Regions from separate parts of the Arthrobacter gandavensis genome, predicted to be linked through region 3. Evidence: riboswitches for the same ligand, from Rfam matches in the RefSeq annotation. Region 3 holds a riboswitch; each other region holds the start of a gene.
The links. Region 3 has a riboswitch for S-adenosylmethionine ahead of ABFX29_RS07375 (hypothetical protein). Riboswitches for the same ligand answer to the same signal wherever they lie in the genome.
Positions count from the first base shown of each region.

Region 1: linked by a shared signal. The riboswitch ahead of ABFX29_RS00435 (MetQ/NlpA family ABC transporter substrate-binding protein) and the one ahead of ABFX29_RS07375 (hypothetical protein) in region 3 are both predicted to bind S-adenosylmethionine.
Region 2: linked by a shared signal. The riboswitch ahead of ABFX29_RS14885 (bifunctional o-acetylhomoserine/o-acetylserine sulfhydrylase) and the one ahead of ABFX29_RS07375 (hypothetical protein) in region 3 are both predicted to bind S-adenosylmethionine.
Region 4: linked by a shared signal. The riboswitch ahead of ABFX29_RS01795 (flavin reductase family protein) and the one ahead of ABFX29_RS07375 (hypothetical protein) in region 3 are both predicted to bind S-adenosylmethionine.

Region 1 covers NZ_BAAALV010000001.1:74,537-79,103, reverse strand. The annotation lists gene ABFX29_RS00445 (methionine ABC transporter permease) at 1-535, opposite strand, end outside; gene ABFX29_RS00440 (methionine ABC transporter ATP-binding protein) at 537-1,565, opposite strand; gene ABFX29_RS00435 (MetQ/NlpA family ABC transporter substrate-binding protein) at 1,578-2,456, opposite strand; SAM riboswitch class IV at 2,535-2,654, opposite strand; gene ABFX29_RS00430 (macrolide 2'-phosphotransferase) at 2,890-3,819, shown strand; gene ABFX29_RS00425 (hypothetical protein) at 3,816-4,208, opposite strand; gene ABFX29_RS00420 (sensor histidine kinase) at 4,296-4,567, opposite strand, start outside.
Region 2 covers NZ_BAAALV010000007.1:306,952-311,518, reverse strand. The annotation lists gene metX (homoserine O-acetyltransferase MetX) at 1-795, opposite strand, end outside; gene ABFX29_RS14885 (bifunctional o-acetylhomoserine/o-acetylserine sulfhydrylase) at 792-2,108, opposite strand; SAM riboswitch class IV at 2,174-2,290, opposite strand; gene ABFX29_RS14880 (VOC family protein) at 2,415-3,056, shown strand; gene ABFX29_RS14875 (hypothetical protein) at 3,919-4,467, shown strand; gene ABFX29_RS14870 (glycoside hydrolase family 2 protein) at 4,563-4,567, opposite strand, start outside.
Region 3 covers NZ_BAAALV010000002.1:879,051-883,617, reverse strand. The annotation lists gene paaZ (phenylacetic acid degradation bifunctional protein PaaZ) at 1-241, opposite strand, end outside; gene ABFX29_RS07385 (SGNH/GDSL hydrolase family protein) at 488-1,501, shown strand; gene ABFX29_RS07380 (NAD(P)-dependent alcohol dehydrogenase) at 1,580-2,626, opposite strand; SAM riboswitch class IV at 2,777-2,909, shown strand; gene ABFX29_RS07375 (hypothetical protein) at 2,926-3,312, shown strand; gene ABFX29_RS07370 (tyrosine-protein phosphatase) at 3,309-4,046, opposite strand; gene ABFX29_RS07365 (MerR family transcriptional regulator) at 4,142-4,567, shown strand, end outside.
Region 4 covers NZ_BAAALV010000001.1:380,880-385,446, reverse strand. The annotation lists gene ABFX29_RS01805 (M66 family metalloprotease) at 1-689, shown strand, start outside; gene ABFX29_RS01800 (PhzF family phenazine biosynthesis protein) at 813-1,673, opposite strand; gene ABFX29_RS01795 (flavin reductase family protein) at 1,711-2,217, opposite strand; SAM riboswitch class IV at 2,266-2,385, opposite strand; gene ABFX29_RS01790 (hypothetical protein) at 2,510-2,944, opposite strand; gene ABFX29_RS01785 (PhzF family phenazine biosynthesis protein) at 3,077-3,913, shown strand; gene ABFX29_RS01780 (replication-associated recombination protein A) at 4,018-4,567, shown strand, end outside.

The DNA of each region.
Region 1 (4,567 bases), on a different contig from region 3:
TAGCGAAGTTGCCCAGGCCGCCGCCACCGACGTAACCGGCCACTGCGGACATGTCCACGAGCGCCACGAAGATGTAGGTGTACCCCAGGATTAAGGGTCCAAGTGCCTCCGGAATCAGGATCGTGGCGATGATGCGCCGCCGGCCGGCACCCACCGACCGGGCGGCCTCGATGACACCGGGCTGCACGGTCAGAAGGTTCTGCTCCACGATCCGGCTGATCCCAAAGGCTGCCGCCAGCGAGAGCGTGAAGATGATGGCGTTGTTTCCGATTCCGCTCCCGGTCACCGAACGGGCAAGCGGCTGGGCCGCCGCGAGGAAAATGATAAACGGGATCGGACGGAAAATGTTCACGAGCACGTTCAGCACCCCGAAGACAGCCCGGTTGGCCAGAAGCGCTCCGGACCGGGTTGTGTACAGTCCCAGCCCTATGATGAGGCCTCCTATCCCGCCGAAGAGCAGGCTCAGTCCCACAATGTAGAGCGTCTCCCCGACTGCCGTCCACAACTGCGGGGTGAGTGGTATCAGGTCCTCCATGTCAGCCCAGCTCCGTTACGTTGAGTCCGTGCCCGACGGCGGCCAGGGCAGTGTCGATTGTCGTATCCCCGCCCTTGAGCGCGAGGGTGAGGTGACCGAAAGCCCGTCCGGCGACGTCGTTGATGCCTCCGTAGACCAGCTCGAAGTCCACCCCGGCGGCCGCGAGTTCCAGGAAGACGCCTGCCTGCGAGGCGGAGCCGTCCCGGAAGGAAAGCGTGACCAGGCGGCCCTCATGGCGTGAACGCAGGGCACGAAGCTCAGAGGCAGAGGGCACACCCCGCACCACGGTGGAAACGAACCTTCGGGATGAGTCCTGCTGGGGATTGGAGAAGACTTCGAAGACGTCTCCCTGCTCCACGATCCTGCCGGCGTCCATCACCGCGACCCGGGTGGCGAGGTCCCGGATCACTTCCATCTCGTGGGTGATCACCACAATGGTGATGCCCAGTTCCCGGTTCACCCTGCGCAGCAGCGCGAGGACTTCCTGGGTGGTTTCCGGGTCAAGGGCAGACGTCGCCTCGTCCGCCAGCAGGATCTTCGGGGAAGCGGCAAGCGCACGGGCAATCCCGACGCGCTGCTTCTGCCCACCGGAGAGCTGCTCCGGATAGCTGTCAGCCTTGTCCGCAAGCCCGGTGAACTCCAGCAGCTCATCCGTGCGTGCGGCTATTTCGGCCTTGCTCCGTCCGGCAACCCGCAGGGGATACGCGATGTTGTTCCGCACAGTCTTGGAACTGAAGAGGTTGAACTGCTGGAAAATCATGCCGATGTCCTGGCGGAGGTCCTTCAGTTTCCTCTCCGGCACACCGGAAACAGTCCGGCCGTCCACGGTGATGTTCCCGGAAGTGCAGCTTTCCAGCCCGTTGATGAGCCTGGCGAGCGTACTTTTCCCCGCCCCGGAGTACCCGATGATGCCGAAGATCTCCCCCGGCTCTATATCCAGGCTGATGTCCTCCAGGGCGCTTACGGCTGGATTGCCTTTGCGCGGGGCGGGATACGTCTTGGTGACGTTTTGCAGCGATATGAGGGCCATGGCGTCGCGCTGCTAGCCGAGGGCCTTGATGTCCTGCTGCACCTCATCCAGGGACGTGCGCAGGTCTTCCTGGGGCACCTTCAGGAACTGGGCAGTATTCCCTGATGCTTTCTGCACACCGTCCTGGACCGTCTGCGTGTTCTGGTAGATCTCCACCAGCTTTTGGTAGGTGGCGTTCCCTTCCTCACCCGCACGTGCGGCAAAGATGTTCACGTAGGGAATGGCTTTCGGATCGGCGGGGTCATCCTGCGCAATGGCGTCGGCTGCGCTGAGGCCGGCATCCTCGACGAAGTCGTTGTTGATGATGGCCGCAGCGACATCCGGCAGCGAGGTGGGCGTGAGCGAGGCTTCCAGCGTGGTGACCTTCACCTTGGACTTGGCCTCATCAATGTCATCGAGCGTGGAGAAGGCACTGCCGCCGCCGGTTAGGGTGACGAGCCCTGCGGACTGGAGCACAAGGAGGCCGCGGGCAAGATTGCTTTCGTCATTTGGAACCGCCACGGTGGCGCCGTCGGGAATCTCTTCCACTGAGTCGTACTGCGTGGAGTAGAGACCCAGCGGGTAGATGGCGGTGGAGCCCACCGGAACCAGGTCCTCACCGGAGGACACGTTGTAGCGCGCCAGATAGATGATGTGCTGGAACTGGTTAAGGTCAAGCTCGCCCTCGGTCAGCGCGGGATTGGGCTGGGTGTACTCAGCGAAGTCGATGATTTCGACGTCGATGCCCTCGGCTTCCGCCGCTTCCTCATAGGTTGCCCAATACGGATCACTGGCGCCAACGACGCCGATCCTTACCGTTCCTTCGTCACCCGCGGCTGAGCCGCAGGCGGCAGCGCCCGCGAGCAGGAAGGGTACTGCGGCAAGGGCAAGGAATTTCCGGTTGATCTTCATTTTTGGTTTCTCTCCGGTCAGGATCGCGGCAGGGCCGCGAAGGGAAGGGTGCGCTGGCCGCTGTGAGGGCAGTGCCCGGCGCCGTACTTGCCCTGCGAGAAGTCCCGCGGCAGGGCCGAATCTTCACCTGGAGCACCCCGCTTACGACGAGAGGGTTGCTGTCCAGCCGGCCAGGGCCCGTGGCTGGAACTCTTGATTCATGCATCACGCTAAGGCCGGGCCTTCTCTGCTGCCACTCGGCGGACGTCCAACGTCGCGAGCAGTCATAAGAAGCCAAAAAGCGAAATACGCCGACACAAGCCGTACGCGGCGCGCGTACGTCGTAAAGCAGGCCAGGGTTCACAGAAACGCCGGGCATGCGAAACGCTGAACCCAGCCCACTGTCTACCGGCCCTGCGCGTTCACGGGACCGATAACCGGAGAGAAGGACATGATGAGCCCTGAGGCGGCCGCGGAAGCCCAGCCACGTTCCGAGGAGGTCTGCGCGCTGGCAGCCTCCCGCGGCCTGCACCTGGAGCCGGACAGGATCGAATTCAACGAAGCGGGACTCGATTACCGCGTGGCCTTTGCCGCTGAGGCCGGTACGGGAAAGGAATGGGTGCTGAGGCTGCCCCGGCGTCCGGACGTTGCCGCGAACCAGCCCCGTGAAGAAGCCATCCTGAACTTTGTGCGCCCCCGGCTCACCGTGGCCGTGCCTGACTGGCGTATCCAGGCGCCGGACCTGGTCGCCTACCCGCTGCTGCCGGGACGGCCGGGCCTCACCATGGGTGAGGGCAACCAGCCGGTCTGGCACTTCGACCCGGGATCCCGCGGTTATCTCACGTCACTGGGGAACCTCATCGCTTCCCTGCATGAGATGGACCCTGCTGCGGCAGCAGCAGCCGGCATCCCGGCTGAGACGCCGGAAGAGGTCCGCGGGTACTGGGCGAACGGGCTGGAGAACGCGTTGGCCGAGTTCCGGGTTGATCCGGGACTGCTCGACGGCTGGCGGCGGTGGCTGGATGACGACGGGTTGTGGCCGGAACGCACGGTGCTGACGCACGGCGAGCTGTACCCGGCGCATCTGCTGCTCGACGAGGCAGACAGGATCGTCTCTGTCCTGGACTGGACAACGGCCAAGGTTAGCGACCCCGCCCTGGAGTTTATGTATATCCAGCTCATCTCGCCGGATTCTTTCGACGCTGTTGCGCGCCGCTACCAGGACGCGGCCGGCATCGCGGAACCGCGCCTGGCTGAGCGCTGCCATGCCCTGATTGCAGCCGGGCCTTTGAACTACGCAATGTTTGCGCTGACCACGGGCCAGCACGAACACCGGGAAGCTGCGCAGGCCCAGCTGCTGCAAGGGGCTGGGAACGGCACCTAGCTTTGGGCCGGAGCATCCTCAGCCGGCGCTTTATCTTCGCTCTCGGGTTGCCCGTGGCGGTGGCCTGAGCCACCCCGGTCACCGTCACTGTCCGGCCCGTGGTCACGTTCGGGGCGTTCCGGACGTGCTGGAGAGCTGTCCTGGGAATCGTTGTCCTGGGATTCCGTGTCCTGGGATTCCCCGCCCTCGTTATCCTGCGGCAAGTCTCCGTGCTCCCCGCGTTCGGGACGCTCGGGACGCTCGGCCTCGACTTCGGAGGTAACCGACGCGGGCTCGGTGTTCTCCGCAACGGCCATGCCCGTGAAGAACGTGCCGGTCAGCAAGCCGGCAGCTGCCAGGCCACTGGCACTCCAGATGATGATCTTCTTGGCTTTGCTGCCAATCTCCATGGTTGCTTTCACCTTCGCAAACAGAGTGTGGATACCTACGTTTTCTATCAAACCCGGTCTTTCTTCGAAGTTTCTTAGAGGGCCGCATCAGTCCAGCGGCAGGCGCACAGTGAGCGACGCGCCCCTGCCGTGGCTTGGTTCAGACTGCACCGTTCCGCCGAACCTGCCGGCAATTTCCGCGACCAGGGCCAGGCCCAGCCCATAGTGCCGGGTATGTCCCCCGGAGGTTTCCCGCACCGAGGCGAAGCGTTCAAACACCCGTCCGCGGAGTTCGTTGGGAAGGCCCGGGCCGTCGTCGGACACCCGGAGGATACCTTCACCCCCGTTTGCTGATACCTGTACCCAAACTGTGGAACGGG
Region 2 (4,567 bases), on a different contig from region 3:
GCGTTCTGCCGGCAGGGCCGCGCCCAGCGGGTCCTCCCCCGGCTGCGGCGTCCGTCCGAACCGGTACTGCAGCTCAGCCTCGGACCGGTAGGTAATGTGCGCAATCCGCCGGGCCAGGCCCAGTCCGGCCAGCGGGGCACGGCCGTTGTAGTAGTCCCCGCCGTTGTAATCCGGATCCAGGCGGATGGCCGCCACCTGGGCCTGGGCAAAGGCGATCTGCTCACCGGTGCTTGCCGCCGTCGCCGCTATCACTGCGCACCGGGCCACCCGCTCCGGCTCCGTGACGGCCCATTCAAGTGCCCGCGCGCCGCCCAGGGATCCTCCCAGCACTGTGTGCCAGCGGCGGATTCCCAACTGGTCGGCCAGGCGCGCTTCGGCGTGCACGGAATCCCGGATGGTCACGAACGGGAAGCGAGAACCCCACGGAAGTCCTTCCGGGTCCGCCGACGCCGGGCCCGTGGAGCCGTAACAGCCGCCGACCATGTTGATGGAAACGACGTAGAACCTGTTGGTGTCGATGGTCCGGCCCGGACCCACCAGCCCGTCCCACCAACCCGGTTCGTCCGTGCTGCCCTGCGCTACGTGGGTGCTCCCCGTCAGGGCATGCGGAACCAGGACGGCGTTGGACGCGTCGGCGTTCAGCTCGCCCCACGTCTCATAGCCCAGCACTACGTCTGGAAGGACGCCGCCGGTTTCAAGTTCAAGGTCACCGATCGGGGCGTACTGCAGCACCCCGTCAAGGACGCGGACGGGGTGCTGTGGTGCAGGAGGATACGTGGTCACGCTGTACTTCATGCTCCCTTTGCAGCGCGGAAACCGGCATCGAGGTCCGCGATGATGTCGTCAATGTGTTCCAGCCCCACGGACAGGCGTACCAGTCCCGGGCTGACGCCGGCCGCTGCCTGTGCCTCGGCGCCCAGCTGGCTGTGCGTCGTCGACGCCGGGTGGATCACCAGGGAGCGCACGTCACCCACGTTCGCCACATGGGAGTGCAGCTCGAGACCGTCCACGAAGCGCTTGCCTGCTTCCACTCCGCCCTCGATTTCGAAGGACACAATCGCCCCGGTTCCGCGCGGCCCGTACTTCTGTCCGCGCTCAAACCAGGGGCTCGACTCAAGGCCTGCGTACGCAACCGAGATGACGTCGTCGTGCGCTTCAAGCCAGCGCGCCACCGCGACGGCGTTTTCGACGTGCCGCTCCACGCGCAGGCTGAGGGTCTCCAGGCCCTGGGCGAGGAGGAACGCGTTGAACGGGGACAGCGCCGAGCCGAGGTCACGGAGCAGCTGGACCCGGGCCTTGAGGATGTAGGCCAGGTTCGCCCCGAGAACGCCGTTGGCACCGAGGTCGCGGGCGTACACCAGGCCGTTGTAGCTCTCGTCAGGGGTATTGAAGCCCGGGAATTTCTCCGGATCGGCCCCGAAGTCGAAGTTGCCGGAATCCACGATCACCCCGGCGATCACCGTGCCGTGCCCGCCCAGGTACTTGGTGGCCGAATGCACCACGATGTCCGCACCCCATTCGATGGGCCGGATCAGGTACGGCGTGGAGAGGGTGTTGTCCACGATCAGCGGGATGCCCGCCTCATGGGCGACGGCGGATATTCCCTCGATGTCCAGGACGTCCTGGCGGGGGTTGGAGACAACTTCGCCGAAGAAGGCCTTGGTATTGGGGCGGACAGCTTCGCGCCACTGGTCCAGGTTGTCCGGATCGGCGACGAAACTGACGTCGATCCCGAACTTCTTAAAGGTGTGCTTGAAAAGGTTGTAGGTGCCGCCGTACAGGCTGGGGCTAGCCACAATGTGGTCGCCGGCCTGGGCAAGGTTCAGGATGGCGTACGTTTCGGCTGCCTGGCCCGAAGCGAGCAGCAGTGCTCCGAGGCCGCCTTCCAGGGACGCGATACGGTTCTCCACCGCTTCCTGGGTGGGGTTGCCGATCCGGGTGTAGATCGGTTCCAGTTCGGCCAGCGCGAACCTGTTAGCTGCCGCTTCGGCGCTGGGAAAGACGAAGGAGGAGGTTTGGTAGATGGGCAGGGCGCGGGCGCCGGTAACGGCGTCGGGCTCCTGACCTGCATGGATCTGGCGTGTTTCGAAGGACCAGTTGGCAGACATTGTGCTCCCTTTATGACCAGGGGCCCCACAGGGTCTGAGCCGGAATACACCGGAGCGACACGTGTGGCCCGCGCTTGCCGGTACGCCTGATTGCGTACGGCCAGGTCTTCACCCGGGGCACCCCACCGCGGTTGGAGGGTTGCCGGCCAGCAAGCCGGGGCTATCTGCTGGCACTCATGACCTGTACCTATAGAACCAACGGCGGGGCAGTTGCGCAACCCATATGACGCAGCGTGAAAGTTGTCCATTACGCCGCTTAGGGTTGCCTTAGTCGAGACACAGGTCACAACGTGCCAAGATGTTCGCATGCGCCTGGATCACGTCTCTTACGCCTGCGAATCCGACGGCCTGCTGGCCACTACGGAACGCATTGCTGCTGCCCTGGGAACCGACTTCGTCAAAGGCGGAGTCCATCCCCGTTTCGGTACCCGCAACATGATCCTCCCGCTGGCGAACCACCAGTATGTTGAGGTTGTTGAAGTACTGAACCACCCTGCCTCGGACAAGGCTCCCTTTGGACAGGCCGTCCGTGCACGCTCCGAAGCCGGCGGCGGCTGGATGGGCTGGTGTGTTGCCGTTGAGGACCTTGCTCCCTTCGAAGAACGCCTTGGCCGCTCCTCCGTCCCCGGCAACCGCAAGTTCCCCGACGGACAGGAACTCACGTGGAGGCAGATCGGCATCAACGGCCTGATCGCTGACCCGCAGGTTCCCTACATGCTGCGCTGGGACGAGGACAAGGCCGACCTCCACCCGTCCCGTGCCCTCGACGGCGCCGTCTCGCTGCAGTCACTCACCATCGCCGGTTCCGCCGAGCGCGTGACCGAATGGCTGGGCATGCCCGTCGAGAAGCCGCTGGAGTCCGTGGACGTCACCTGGGTCTCTCCCAAGGGCACCCCGGGCATCATGTCCGTCACCTTTGCCACTGAAAAGGGTCTCGTCGAGATCTAGTTCTGCTTCCGGTTCGAGAAAACGCTCCGGTTTGTGACAATCTCTCCGGTGCGCCGGGGGCGATTGGTCCCGAACCGGAGCGTTTTCCACATTGCGGGGAGGGCTTGGGTGGGTTCCCTCCACTTGGGGACATCCCTGCCGGTTTGGGACACACCTCCGACCCCGATTCCTCCACTTCGGGACATCCCTGCCGGTTTGGGACAATCCTGCGCGGCGCCACGGCAGGAAAGTCCCAGACTGGCGGGCAAGTCCCCAAGTGGAGGGTTTTCGGCGCGGCACAGCTGAGAGGACGTGTACCGGCACTTCCCCGAAGGAGCTTTCAGCCCCACGGCGGGAGTACCCTCCAGGCAGGGCAGAGTACCTCGCAGACGCGGCGGGCTTCCATGCAGGATTTCGCCGGTTCTCCACAAATTGTCTTCCCGGATGCCGGGCCCGGCTGACAAGCCGCAGAGTGGTCCCCATGTCGACCACATTCTTGTTCGCGGCTGAGGCCGACCTGGACGGAACGAGCCGCCGGGATCTGGCACGCAAATGCTCTATGGGGAAACTCGTTCGGCTCAGACGCGGTATCTACATCCATGCTGAGGAATGGCAGAGGCTCGCTCCCTGGGAGCGGGAACGCGTGCGGCTTGCAGCGGTCGCGGGTGACCAGGCATCCGGAAGAGTCGTGATTCAACAGTCAGCTGCCAGAGTGTGGCGCATACCCGTAATCGGCCGTTCAACCGGATTCATGCTGCTGGCATCCGATGCGACACATGGACGCTCCCGCGGCGATCTACGCTGGGCAGAACGCCGCCTCCTTGAACCTGTGGCCGTTGTTGACGGTATCTCGGTAACATCCCGCGCCCAGACCGTCCTCGACATGTCTGCATACCTGCCCTTCGAACAGGCCGTACCAGCCATGGACCACGTGCTTCGAACCGACCACGGCCAGAAACTGCCTGCGCTGGAGAAGTCGGACCTTCGGCGCCTTGCACGCCAATATGTCTCTCTCACCAAGCAGACGCGGGCCCTGCGGGTCATCGACTTCGCCGACGCCCGCTCGGAATCCCCCGGCGAGTCCTATTCCCGGGCACTCATGTACCGGCACGGCCTGCCGATTCCGGATCTGCAGCGCGAGTTCCACGGACCCGACGGACGCCTGCTTGGCCGGACCGATTTCTACTGGGAAGAGGGAAACCTGGTCGGCGAATTCGACGGCGCCGTGAAGTACGGCCCTGTCACGAATGGCAGTCATCAGGCAGGACGGGACGCACTCATCCAAGAGAAGCGCCGGGAAGACAGAATCCGCGCCACCGGGGTCGGATTCGTTCGGTGGACCTGGTCCGAAACCGCCCGGGACGCCGCCCACCCTGACGGACTGGTGCAGCTGTTGGTCGGGTCAGGCCTGCGGAGACGGCGGCGTCGCTAATCCTGCTGCCGGTTCGCAGTTCTGCTGCCAGTTCTAACCGGGAGCAGAACTGCTAAACGGTCGATTTTCCGAAAACCGGCAGCAGATTGGTCGGGCTACC
Region 3 (4,567 bases):
GTTCCTTGAGCTTCAGTGCGCGCTGGTGGAAGGTGAGTCCGGCCAGTCCGCGGTGGCCCACTGTGCGGCCGTGCTCGAGCGCGGCAGCTGTGTCCAGTCCGTCGGTGCTGACCAGGGCGAGCAGTTCGCCGGTCGAAGCGTCGCGGACTTCAGCGGATTTTGCGGAGGTGCTCTCCGGGGTCCACCATTCGTCCTGGACGAAGCTGGGGACGACTTGCACGTCTATGGCGGTTGAGGTCATCTTTGACGGACCCTTTCGATACTGGACGTTCGTTTTCCGGTCCGGGCCGCTCGCCGCAATTGCGGCACACCCCGATAACTGACCGGACGGTCGGTAATGAATCCAGCCTACATGAGAGTGCGCTGCGGCACACCACCCAAGGACCCGGGCTTTCCTTACATTTCGCCTTCTCGCACCCGGGCACGCCTCTCCTGTTCCACCGGCACAGGACGGCCGTTACCGTGTTCCGTTAGCACTGCACTGCGGATGACGACGGCGGAAGGCAAGGACATGTTCTGGTTGCGCAAGTGGGGGCGGGCAGCGGCGCTGCTGTCCGCAGGTTGCCTGCTCACGGCAGGGTCCCTGGTGCTGCCCGCACCCGGTGCCGCTGCGGAGGCTCCGTCCGGCTGGTCCGCCGCGGGCAATGAGCGCGGCCGCGGCCACCATGGCCCGCACGGACCCCATGGACCGCACAACGGCTGGGACGGCGGAGGCGGCAGGAACGTTGACTACGTGGCACTTGGGGACTCCTATGCAGCGGGCTATGGCGGCGGCGCAGTACTCGATGCCTGCGGGCGGACAGCCGAGGGCTACCCGGCCCTGCTGGACGCACAGCGCAAAGTGGAGCTCGACGCGGATGTGACCTGCGCCGGGGCCACGGCAGCCAGCACTCCCCCATCTCCTCCGGCCGGACCGGTGGACCTGCCGGAGCAAATCGCCTCGCTGCAGGCTGCGGGCAGCATCAACCGGGACACCGACCTGGTCACCCTGACCATCGGCGGGAACGACGTCCGGTTCACGGAAATAGTCGCTGCCTGCGCCGGTGCTGCCCTGCCGGCCACCTGCGCTCCCGCTCTTGCCGCGGCTCAGGCGTACGCCGAGACGACCCTGGCCCCCCAGGTCCGCCAGTCGCTGGAGCAGCTGCGGGCTTTGGCGCCGAAGGCCGAGCTGGTGCTGGTGGGTTATCCGCATCTCTTCGACGACGCCGGTGTCCCCGGCCTGCTGAGTCCCGAAGCAGCCGCCCTGTTCAACGCAGGCACAGATGCGCTCAATACGGTTTTGGCTGCCCAGCTGCTGGACCGGCGGTCCACCTACGTGGATGTGGTGGACGAGTTCGCCGGGCACGGCGTTGGTTCGTCCGACCCATGGATCATCTTCGAGCGGGGCCCGTTCGACCTGCATCCGAACGCCACCGGCTACCGCGACGGTTACCTCGCGGCCATTACCGCCGACGTCGACCTGCATCCGGGCGGCGGCCAGCCCTGCCGCGGCCGCCGCTGAGCTAAACCCGGTCCAACGGCACGACGGCGGTGCCCGCCAAACGCGGGCACCGCCGTCGTGCTTTGGGGGCCGGAAGGGTTACTTCATGTGCGGGACGACGACGGCGCGGCCGCTGAGCTCGCCGGCTTCCAGCTTCCGGTACGCTTCCAGCGCGTTGTCCATGGCGTAGAGCTCAACCTCGGGCTTGATCTGCCCGGCGCGGTACATGGCAACCACTTCGTGCAGGTCTTCGATGGTGCCCCAGTACGTGTTGGTCATCGTCGACTCGTACGGCGTAGTGAAGAAGCTCCACTCATACGCGCCGCCGGCAATACCGACCACCGTGAACCGGGACTGCGGGGCCATCGAAGCAGCCGCGGTCTTGATGGTCGGCCCCACTCCAACGAAGTCGAATGCCGCGTCCACGCCGCGTCCGCCGGTGATCTCGCGGATCCGTTCCACTTGGCCTTCACCGCCGGGCACCACAATGGCGCCGGCGTCCTCGGCCCTCTTCATGGCGTCTTCCTTCATGTCAGTTGCGATCACGGTGGCACCGGTGAGGGCCTTAAGGATCTGCACTGCCATCTGGCCGAGTCCACCCAGGCCAATGACCAGGGCGTATTTGCCGCCGCCAGCCAGGTTCGGCAGGGAGTTCTTAATCGCGTGGTACGGGGTCAGGGCCGCGTCCGAGAGCGGAGCTGCGGCAACGGGGTCGGCGTCGCCCAGCGGCACGAGGTTGCGCACCGGGGCCACCAGGTACTCCGCCATGCCGCCGTCGCGGCCCAGGCCCATGCCCAGGTAGGGCATCTCGGCAGCGTTCTCGCAGTACGTGTCCTGGCCGCGGGAACAGGCCTTGCAGTGACCGCAGCCCACCGGGCCGTAGACCAGGTAGGCACCGCCGATTTCCACGCCGGTCACCCCTTCGCCGAGTTCTTCAACCCAGCCGGAGTTCTCGTGGCCAAGGACGAAGGCCGGCGGGATCGACCCCGGGGCGCCTTCAGCGAAGTCCTTGTAAAGCGCGACGTCGGAATGGCAGGCGCCGGCGCCCGCCACTTTCAGCAGGACCTCGCCCGGGCCCGGCTTCGGCTTCTCGACCTCCGTCAGGGACGGGAAAGTCTGCCACTTCTCAAATACAACTGCACGCATGATGCCTTCTTCTTTGAATCGGTTCAGTGGAGGTTACCCACTTCCTTCACCATACATGCATACACATATACCTACCTTGGCGCTCAGCCCGTGCACGCCGCATCCCGGGGGATGTACCAGTGTCCCCCCGGCCTGCTAACGTAATCAGTGCTTCACGAGACATGGCCTCCGCACCCGCAGGGTGCGGAAAAGCTCCGACTGGCCATGCACCAACCCCAATGTTCGGCGGGTGGTTCGGATGACGAAGCGGCCCGCGTCCAACCGGAGCGGGCAAGGACACTCATCTCGAAGGACACGCTGTGATTCCCTCCAGTGACCCGCGCTGCACCGCTTTCCACCCCGGCCACAAGATCCACTGGATCCACGGCGGCCGCCTCATGAGGTACGACGACTGGATCGACGTCGAAGTCCACGCCGATCCGGAACTGGACCTGATCTACCTGGTCCTCGACGGCCGGCAGCAGATCATGTGGCACCACGACGTTCCCCTGGTGGCCGAGGCCCTGGCCGCGAGCCCCGGAACACCGCAGTGGTGCTCCCGCTATTCCTCCCTGATGGTTCCCGGTGCGTACGAGGGCCGGAACCGGAGCTCTTTTTTCTACTTAGCCACTCCTGAGAGGGTGGTTCCGTGCCGCGGCCGGGTTCCGCGGAATGACGTGACCATGCAGGACCACGGGTCAGCCTAGGAGTCGAGCAGCCTGGACCGGAGCCGGGCGAGGGTTTCCTCGCCGGCACCGGCCCGGCGCAGGTACGCTGCGGCGTCGAAATCCGCCAGGAAACTCAGCAGCTCCGCTTCGGCGGCGTTGGCCCGGGCCGCGAGCTCAGGGGCATCCAGCGGCCGCTCCCTGGGCCGCTGCTGGGTCCGGTGCCAGTCGTTGATCCCGGTCAGGGCAGCACGGTAGTCGGCGGCAATGTCCGCCGGCTCCACACCGGCCATGCCCAGCACCAGTGCCGTCACCAGCCCGGTACGGTCCCGTCCGGCGGAGCAGTGGATTACGACGCCGCCGGGCGGGGCATCCGCGGCGGCCTGCGCGATTGCCGCGAACTTTTCCGGCCAGCGCCGCAGGTTCTCCGGGTAGAAGCGCGGTGAGCTCATGTACGGGCCCGTGAGTGCGGTGAAGTCGGGATCGTTGGCTTCCTGGGTGGGCAGGTTGAGGAACCGGACGCCGTGGACTGCCGACGGCGGCACCACGGGATCCGTATCCCTGCGGCCGATCTCCGCTGCGTTGCGCAGGTCGATGACGGTGCGGACACCGGCGTCGCGCGCTTGCTGCCAGCCGCGGGCAGTGAGCCATTCAGAGCGGCCCATCCGGTAGAACCTGCCGGGGCGGACCTGGCCGCCGGCAGCCGGGATCCCTCCGAGGTCCCGGGCGTTGGCAGCGCCCTCCCAGTCAACAGTGCGGTTCGACGGGTTCCCCATTCCTCCAGCGTAGGCGGTACCGCTGCCGGGCACCCGGAAAGCCGTTCGGAGGCGATACTTGACCCTGACACTGTGGCAGGCAGGAGAACTGAGACATGTTAACCATCGGAGCGTTCGCGCAGATCGGCCAGGTAACCCACCGCATGCTGCGGCACTGGGACACCGCCGGCCTGCTCGTGCCCGCTCACGTGGATGAGTTCAGCGGTTACCGCTCCTACGATCCGTCCCAGCTTGAGAGGCTGCACCGGATTGTGGCGCTGCGTTCCCTGGGCTTCGGCCTGGACGATATTTCCGCGATGCTCGCTTCCGGGGTGGACTCCGGCCGGATCGCCGGCCTGCTTCGCCTCCGGAGAGCGGAAGTCGCCGAAGAGGCGAGGGTAGCGGCGGCACGGCTCATCGACGTTGAGCGCAGGCTCCACCTTATTGAAAAGGAAAATGCCATGGCCCAGATCGAAATCATTGAAAAGCCCCTCCCGGCCATCCGGCTCGCTGCCCGCAGCGCCGTGGTGTCCGAACAGCCC
Region 4 (4,567 bases), on a different contig from region 3:
CAGGAATGTACGGGAAGGGGACCGGAGCGAACCAGATCTGGACCGGCCTGGCTGCGGCTGGGAGTCCCGGCATGGCTCTGCTGAGCGCAGGCAGCCTGGCGACCCTCGCCGGCCTGGATTTCGCGGCTGCGTCAACGGATGCGTTTATCCAGGTGAACGGTGCAGCCCTTGAAGCCGGGGATCCGGCTGCGAATGCACAGCTCAAGTCCCTCCTGGCAGCGAACGGCTTTATGGAAAACCAGGAGAGGTTCCTGCCGGAGGGCAGCCGACTGCAGGTCAACAACGGCCACTGCCTGGTGTTGGGGGAGGACCTCGGCGTAACCGTCCCCATCAGCAAGAACCCCTGCGCGGATACTGACGCGCAGCGCTGGTTTATGGACGCCCGGGGTGCCATCCACAGCCAGGCCCGCCCTGACCTGTGCCTGGTGCCGGCAACCCCGGTGAAGGCAGCCCCGTGCTCTCCGGCTGACGGATCCCAGGTATGGCTTCCGGAGGCTGACGGGCACATCAAAAGCGCTGTCTCGAGCTACCTCGACTTCTACCGGGAGAGAGGGTTCGCCGGGATGTACTCGAGGAACGACGGGGCAAACCAAATCTGGACCGGACTCCAGACAGCTTCAAATCCGGGCCTGGCCAGGCTGAATTCGGGCAGCCTGGCCGTGCTGTTCCGGCTGGGACTCGATGCCTAGCTGAGTGCTCAGCGGTGCCCGTCCTGACGCAGGGCGTGCGCCGCTGAGGCGGCGGTTGAATCCGTACCACCGCCGAGATGTGCAGGAACGGAGAGTTTTCCCAAACCGGACCGATCCGCTGCGTCAGATCCTGAGAGTCCCGGCGATGAGGGTAGTGCACTGCCCGCCAACCCAGATGTCTTCCCCGTCAGCTTCAACATGGACGCGTCCGGTTCGGCCAAGGACCGTCCCCTGGGCGGCGACGTACGACGACGGTGCCCGGCCGCTGCCCATCAGCCACTGGGCCACCCCGGCATTGAAACTGCCCGTCACCGGGTCCTCGCAGGGAAGCTCATCGGCGATGAAGGTGCGTACTTCAAACGTGGTGGCGGCGCCGTCGGGATGCGGGCCGATGACACCGACGGCCAAACCGGCCATGGCGGGGTAGTCGGGCCGTACGGCCAGTACCTGCTCTGCCGAGTCGAGCAGCACACCGATCCACTCCGGACCGTTGACCAGCCAGGCGGCATCCCGCAGTGCCTCGCGGGGCAGCCCCAGGCCGGCGGCCACGCGGTCCAGCGCCTCTTCCGCAACAGGTCCGAACCGTGTCAGCGGCGGAGCCGCAAAAGCCAGCAGGCCGGCGTCGTCCGTCTTGATCCGTACCAGGCCGGCTGCTGATTCCTGGACAAGTGTGCCCTCCTGCCGGGGTTTCCCTCCGGCTTCAAGCCAGGCATGGGCAGAGCCAAGGGTGGGATGCCCGGCGAACGGCAGCTCCTCGGTGGGAGTGAATATTCGCACCCGATAGTCCGCCAGCGGATCAGACGGGGGCAGCAGGAAAGTGGTCTCTGCCAGGTTGGTCCAGTTCGCGAACTGCTGCATCCGGGCGGTGGTGAGGCCGGATGCATCGAGAACGACGGCGAGCGGGTTGCCGCCTAAGGGGTCGGGGCTGAACACATCGACCTGGACGAACGGTCGGCTGGTGGATACGGGAGTTTCGGAAGTCACTGTTTGAGCTTAGTGAGGCGCCCGGACCGCGGGCGACTCAGGCGAATGCCGGAACCGCGAGATTCCGGAACGCCGAGCCGTGGAAGACGAGCGGCTCATGTGCGCCGTCGTGGGTTGAGTAGCCGTGCACGCGGAGCAGGACGACGGCGTGGTCCCCGGCCGGAACCTCGTTCTCAACCGACGTTTCAAGCCAGAGGGCGGCCTCATCCAGGAACAGGGCGCCGGTGTCGGCTTCGTGCAGGCTCAGCCCGGCGAAGCGGTCGCCGTCGCGGGAAGCGATCTGGCGGCAGACGCCGTCGTGCCCCGTGCCCAGGATGGACACGCCGATCCGGACCGCAGTCCGAAGCAGCGGCCAGGTGCGGGAAGTATTCTGCACCGCGAACATGACCAGGGGCGGATCCATCGAAACGCCCACGGTGAAGGAAGAGGCCACGATTCCCTGCGGTGCGCCGTCGACTTCGGCGCAGAGCGCTGCGATTCCGGAGGGGAAGCGCCCAAAGGCCTGGCGCAGTGCGTTGGGCTGGAGATCGGTTTCAAGTGTCATGGAGATTCCTCTGCCTGACGCGCAGCCCGCGGCGCAATACCGCGGAAGACGCTGTACTTGCCGGACCGGGAGATCCACCGGAACGGCCGAATCGTCACCTGGAGCACCCCGCTACGGCGAGAGGGTTGCCGTCCAGCCGGCCAGGGCCTGTGGCTGGAACTCTTGATTCTGGCTACCAATCTAGGAGCCATGATGTCCCGGGGCAAACGTCCGTCACATATCGGCAATGCCGGGCAACAGTTCGTAACGGGCGTACTTAACCGGTGGGCGCCCGGATTTGTCCCAGTGCCGCCTACAGGCCGACCCAGTAATTGTCGAGCACGTACCCTTCGGGAAGGTACTGGTTCACCAGACCCACCACATCGTTCCAGTCGCGGTTCATTTTGAAATCAATTCGAACACTGTAGTCCCAGCCACCGTCATGCGGCATGCGCGTCATCGACAGATAGATGTAGCGGCTGATCCTGGCTTTGTCCTCCTCCGTGCAGGACTCGCTGAACCGTGCGGGGTGGGTATCGAGGTGCGGAACATCCGCCGGGTCCACACCACCCTCGTTGCCCTGCTTCGACCGGTCACCGTGATGGTGCATTGAAACGTAGACCGGGAATGGACTGTGATCATCCGGGCCAAGATACTCACCGGCGTAGCTGAGGCCTCCCGCAACCCACGTGGTGTTGTAGTGGTCAGGAACCACCTCCGGGAAGTCCTGATCAATACTTCGCTTCACTCTTGTTCCCGTCTGTAGTGCCCTGTGCTTTGGTGCGGCGGAAGAGGTTCTGCCGCTTTCTCATGTGTAGAGCCTAACGGCACCACCGGCACGCCTTTCCGCGCACGCGGGGCCAGCTATTACAGTGTCCGCATGAGACAACGCTGGTTCAAACAGGTAGACGTCTTCGGCAGCAAGCCTTACCAGGGCAACCCGCTGGCCGTGGTGCTGGACGGGGAAGACCTCGACGACGACGCGATGCTGCAGTTCGCCCGCTGGACGAACCTCTCCGAAACCACCTTTATCCTCCCGGCGACGCAGGAGGAAGCGGACTACCGGGTGCGGATCTTCACGCCGGGCGGGGAGATCCCCTTTGCGGGGCACCCGACGCTGGGAACCTGCCACGCATGGACCGAGGCCGGGAACACCCCGATGAAGGCCGGACTGGTCGTGCAGGAATGCGGAATCGGACTGGTTCCTCTTCGCGTCAACGCCGGTCTGGCCGCCTTTGCAGCGCCCCGGCTGATCCGCACCGGGCCGGTGGAGGAGGGCACCCTGGCCCGGGTAACGGCCGCGCTGGGACTCACTGCGGACCAGATCCGCGGCCATCAGTGGGTGGATAACGGTCCCGGTTGGCTGGGACTCCTGCTGCCCGACGCCGAGACGGTGCTCTCGCTGCGCCCCGACCACGCCGCGATCGGCGACCTGCGCGTCGGCGTGATCGGACCCCAGCCTGAAGCAGCGGAGACGGACTTCGAAGTCCGTGCTTTCGCGCCCGGCCTCGGCGTCTCCGAGGATCCGGTCACCGGCAGCCTCAACGCCGGACTCGCCCAGTGGCTGATCGGCGAGGGCATCGCGGAGGAACGCTATACCGTCACGCAGGGCACCGCCGTCCACCGCTCCGGACTGGTCCGCGTCTTCACCCGCGAAGGACGGATCTGGATTGGCGGCGAGTCCGTCACCTGCATCGACGGATCGGTTTCCCTCTAACAGTCCATCTAGTGCATCATGCCCATCGAGATGACACTTACGGCTCTTTTCAGCGCTGAAAGGAGCCGTAAGTGTCATCTCGATGGCACGGGTAGCCTTGAAGCGTGAATGACTTGTTCAACAGCGGCGAGGATCAGAACCTGCAGGACCACGACGACGACGACGCCACAGCGGACGGCGACTCACGGCAGCGCCCGCGCAGCCCCCTTGCTGTACGCATGCGCCCCCGCAGCCTGGACGAGGTTGTCGGCCAGCAGCACCTCCTGGCACCCGGGTCACCGCTGCGCACCCTCGCCGAAGCACCTCAGGGAGGGCCGGCCGGCCCTTCCTCGGTGATGCTCTGGGGCCCACCGGGCACCGGCAAGACCACCCTGGCGCACGTCGTTGCCCGTGGTCCCGGCCGTAAATTCGTGGAACTCTCGGCAATCACCTCCGGCGTCAAGGACGTCCGCCGGGTCATGGATGAGGCGCTGACGGCACGGGACCTGCACGGCATCACCACCGTCCTGTTCCTGGATGAAATCCACCGTTTTAATAAGGCCCAGCAGGACGCCCTTCTGCCCGGCGTGGAGAACCGGTGGGTTGTCCTGATCGCAGCCACCACCGAAAACCCGTCCTTCTCGGTGGTTTCCCCGCTGCTTTCCCGGTCCCTGC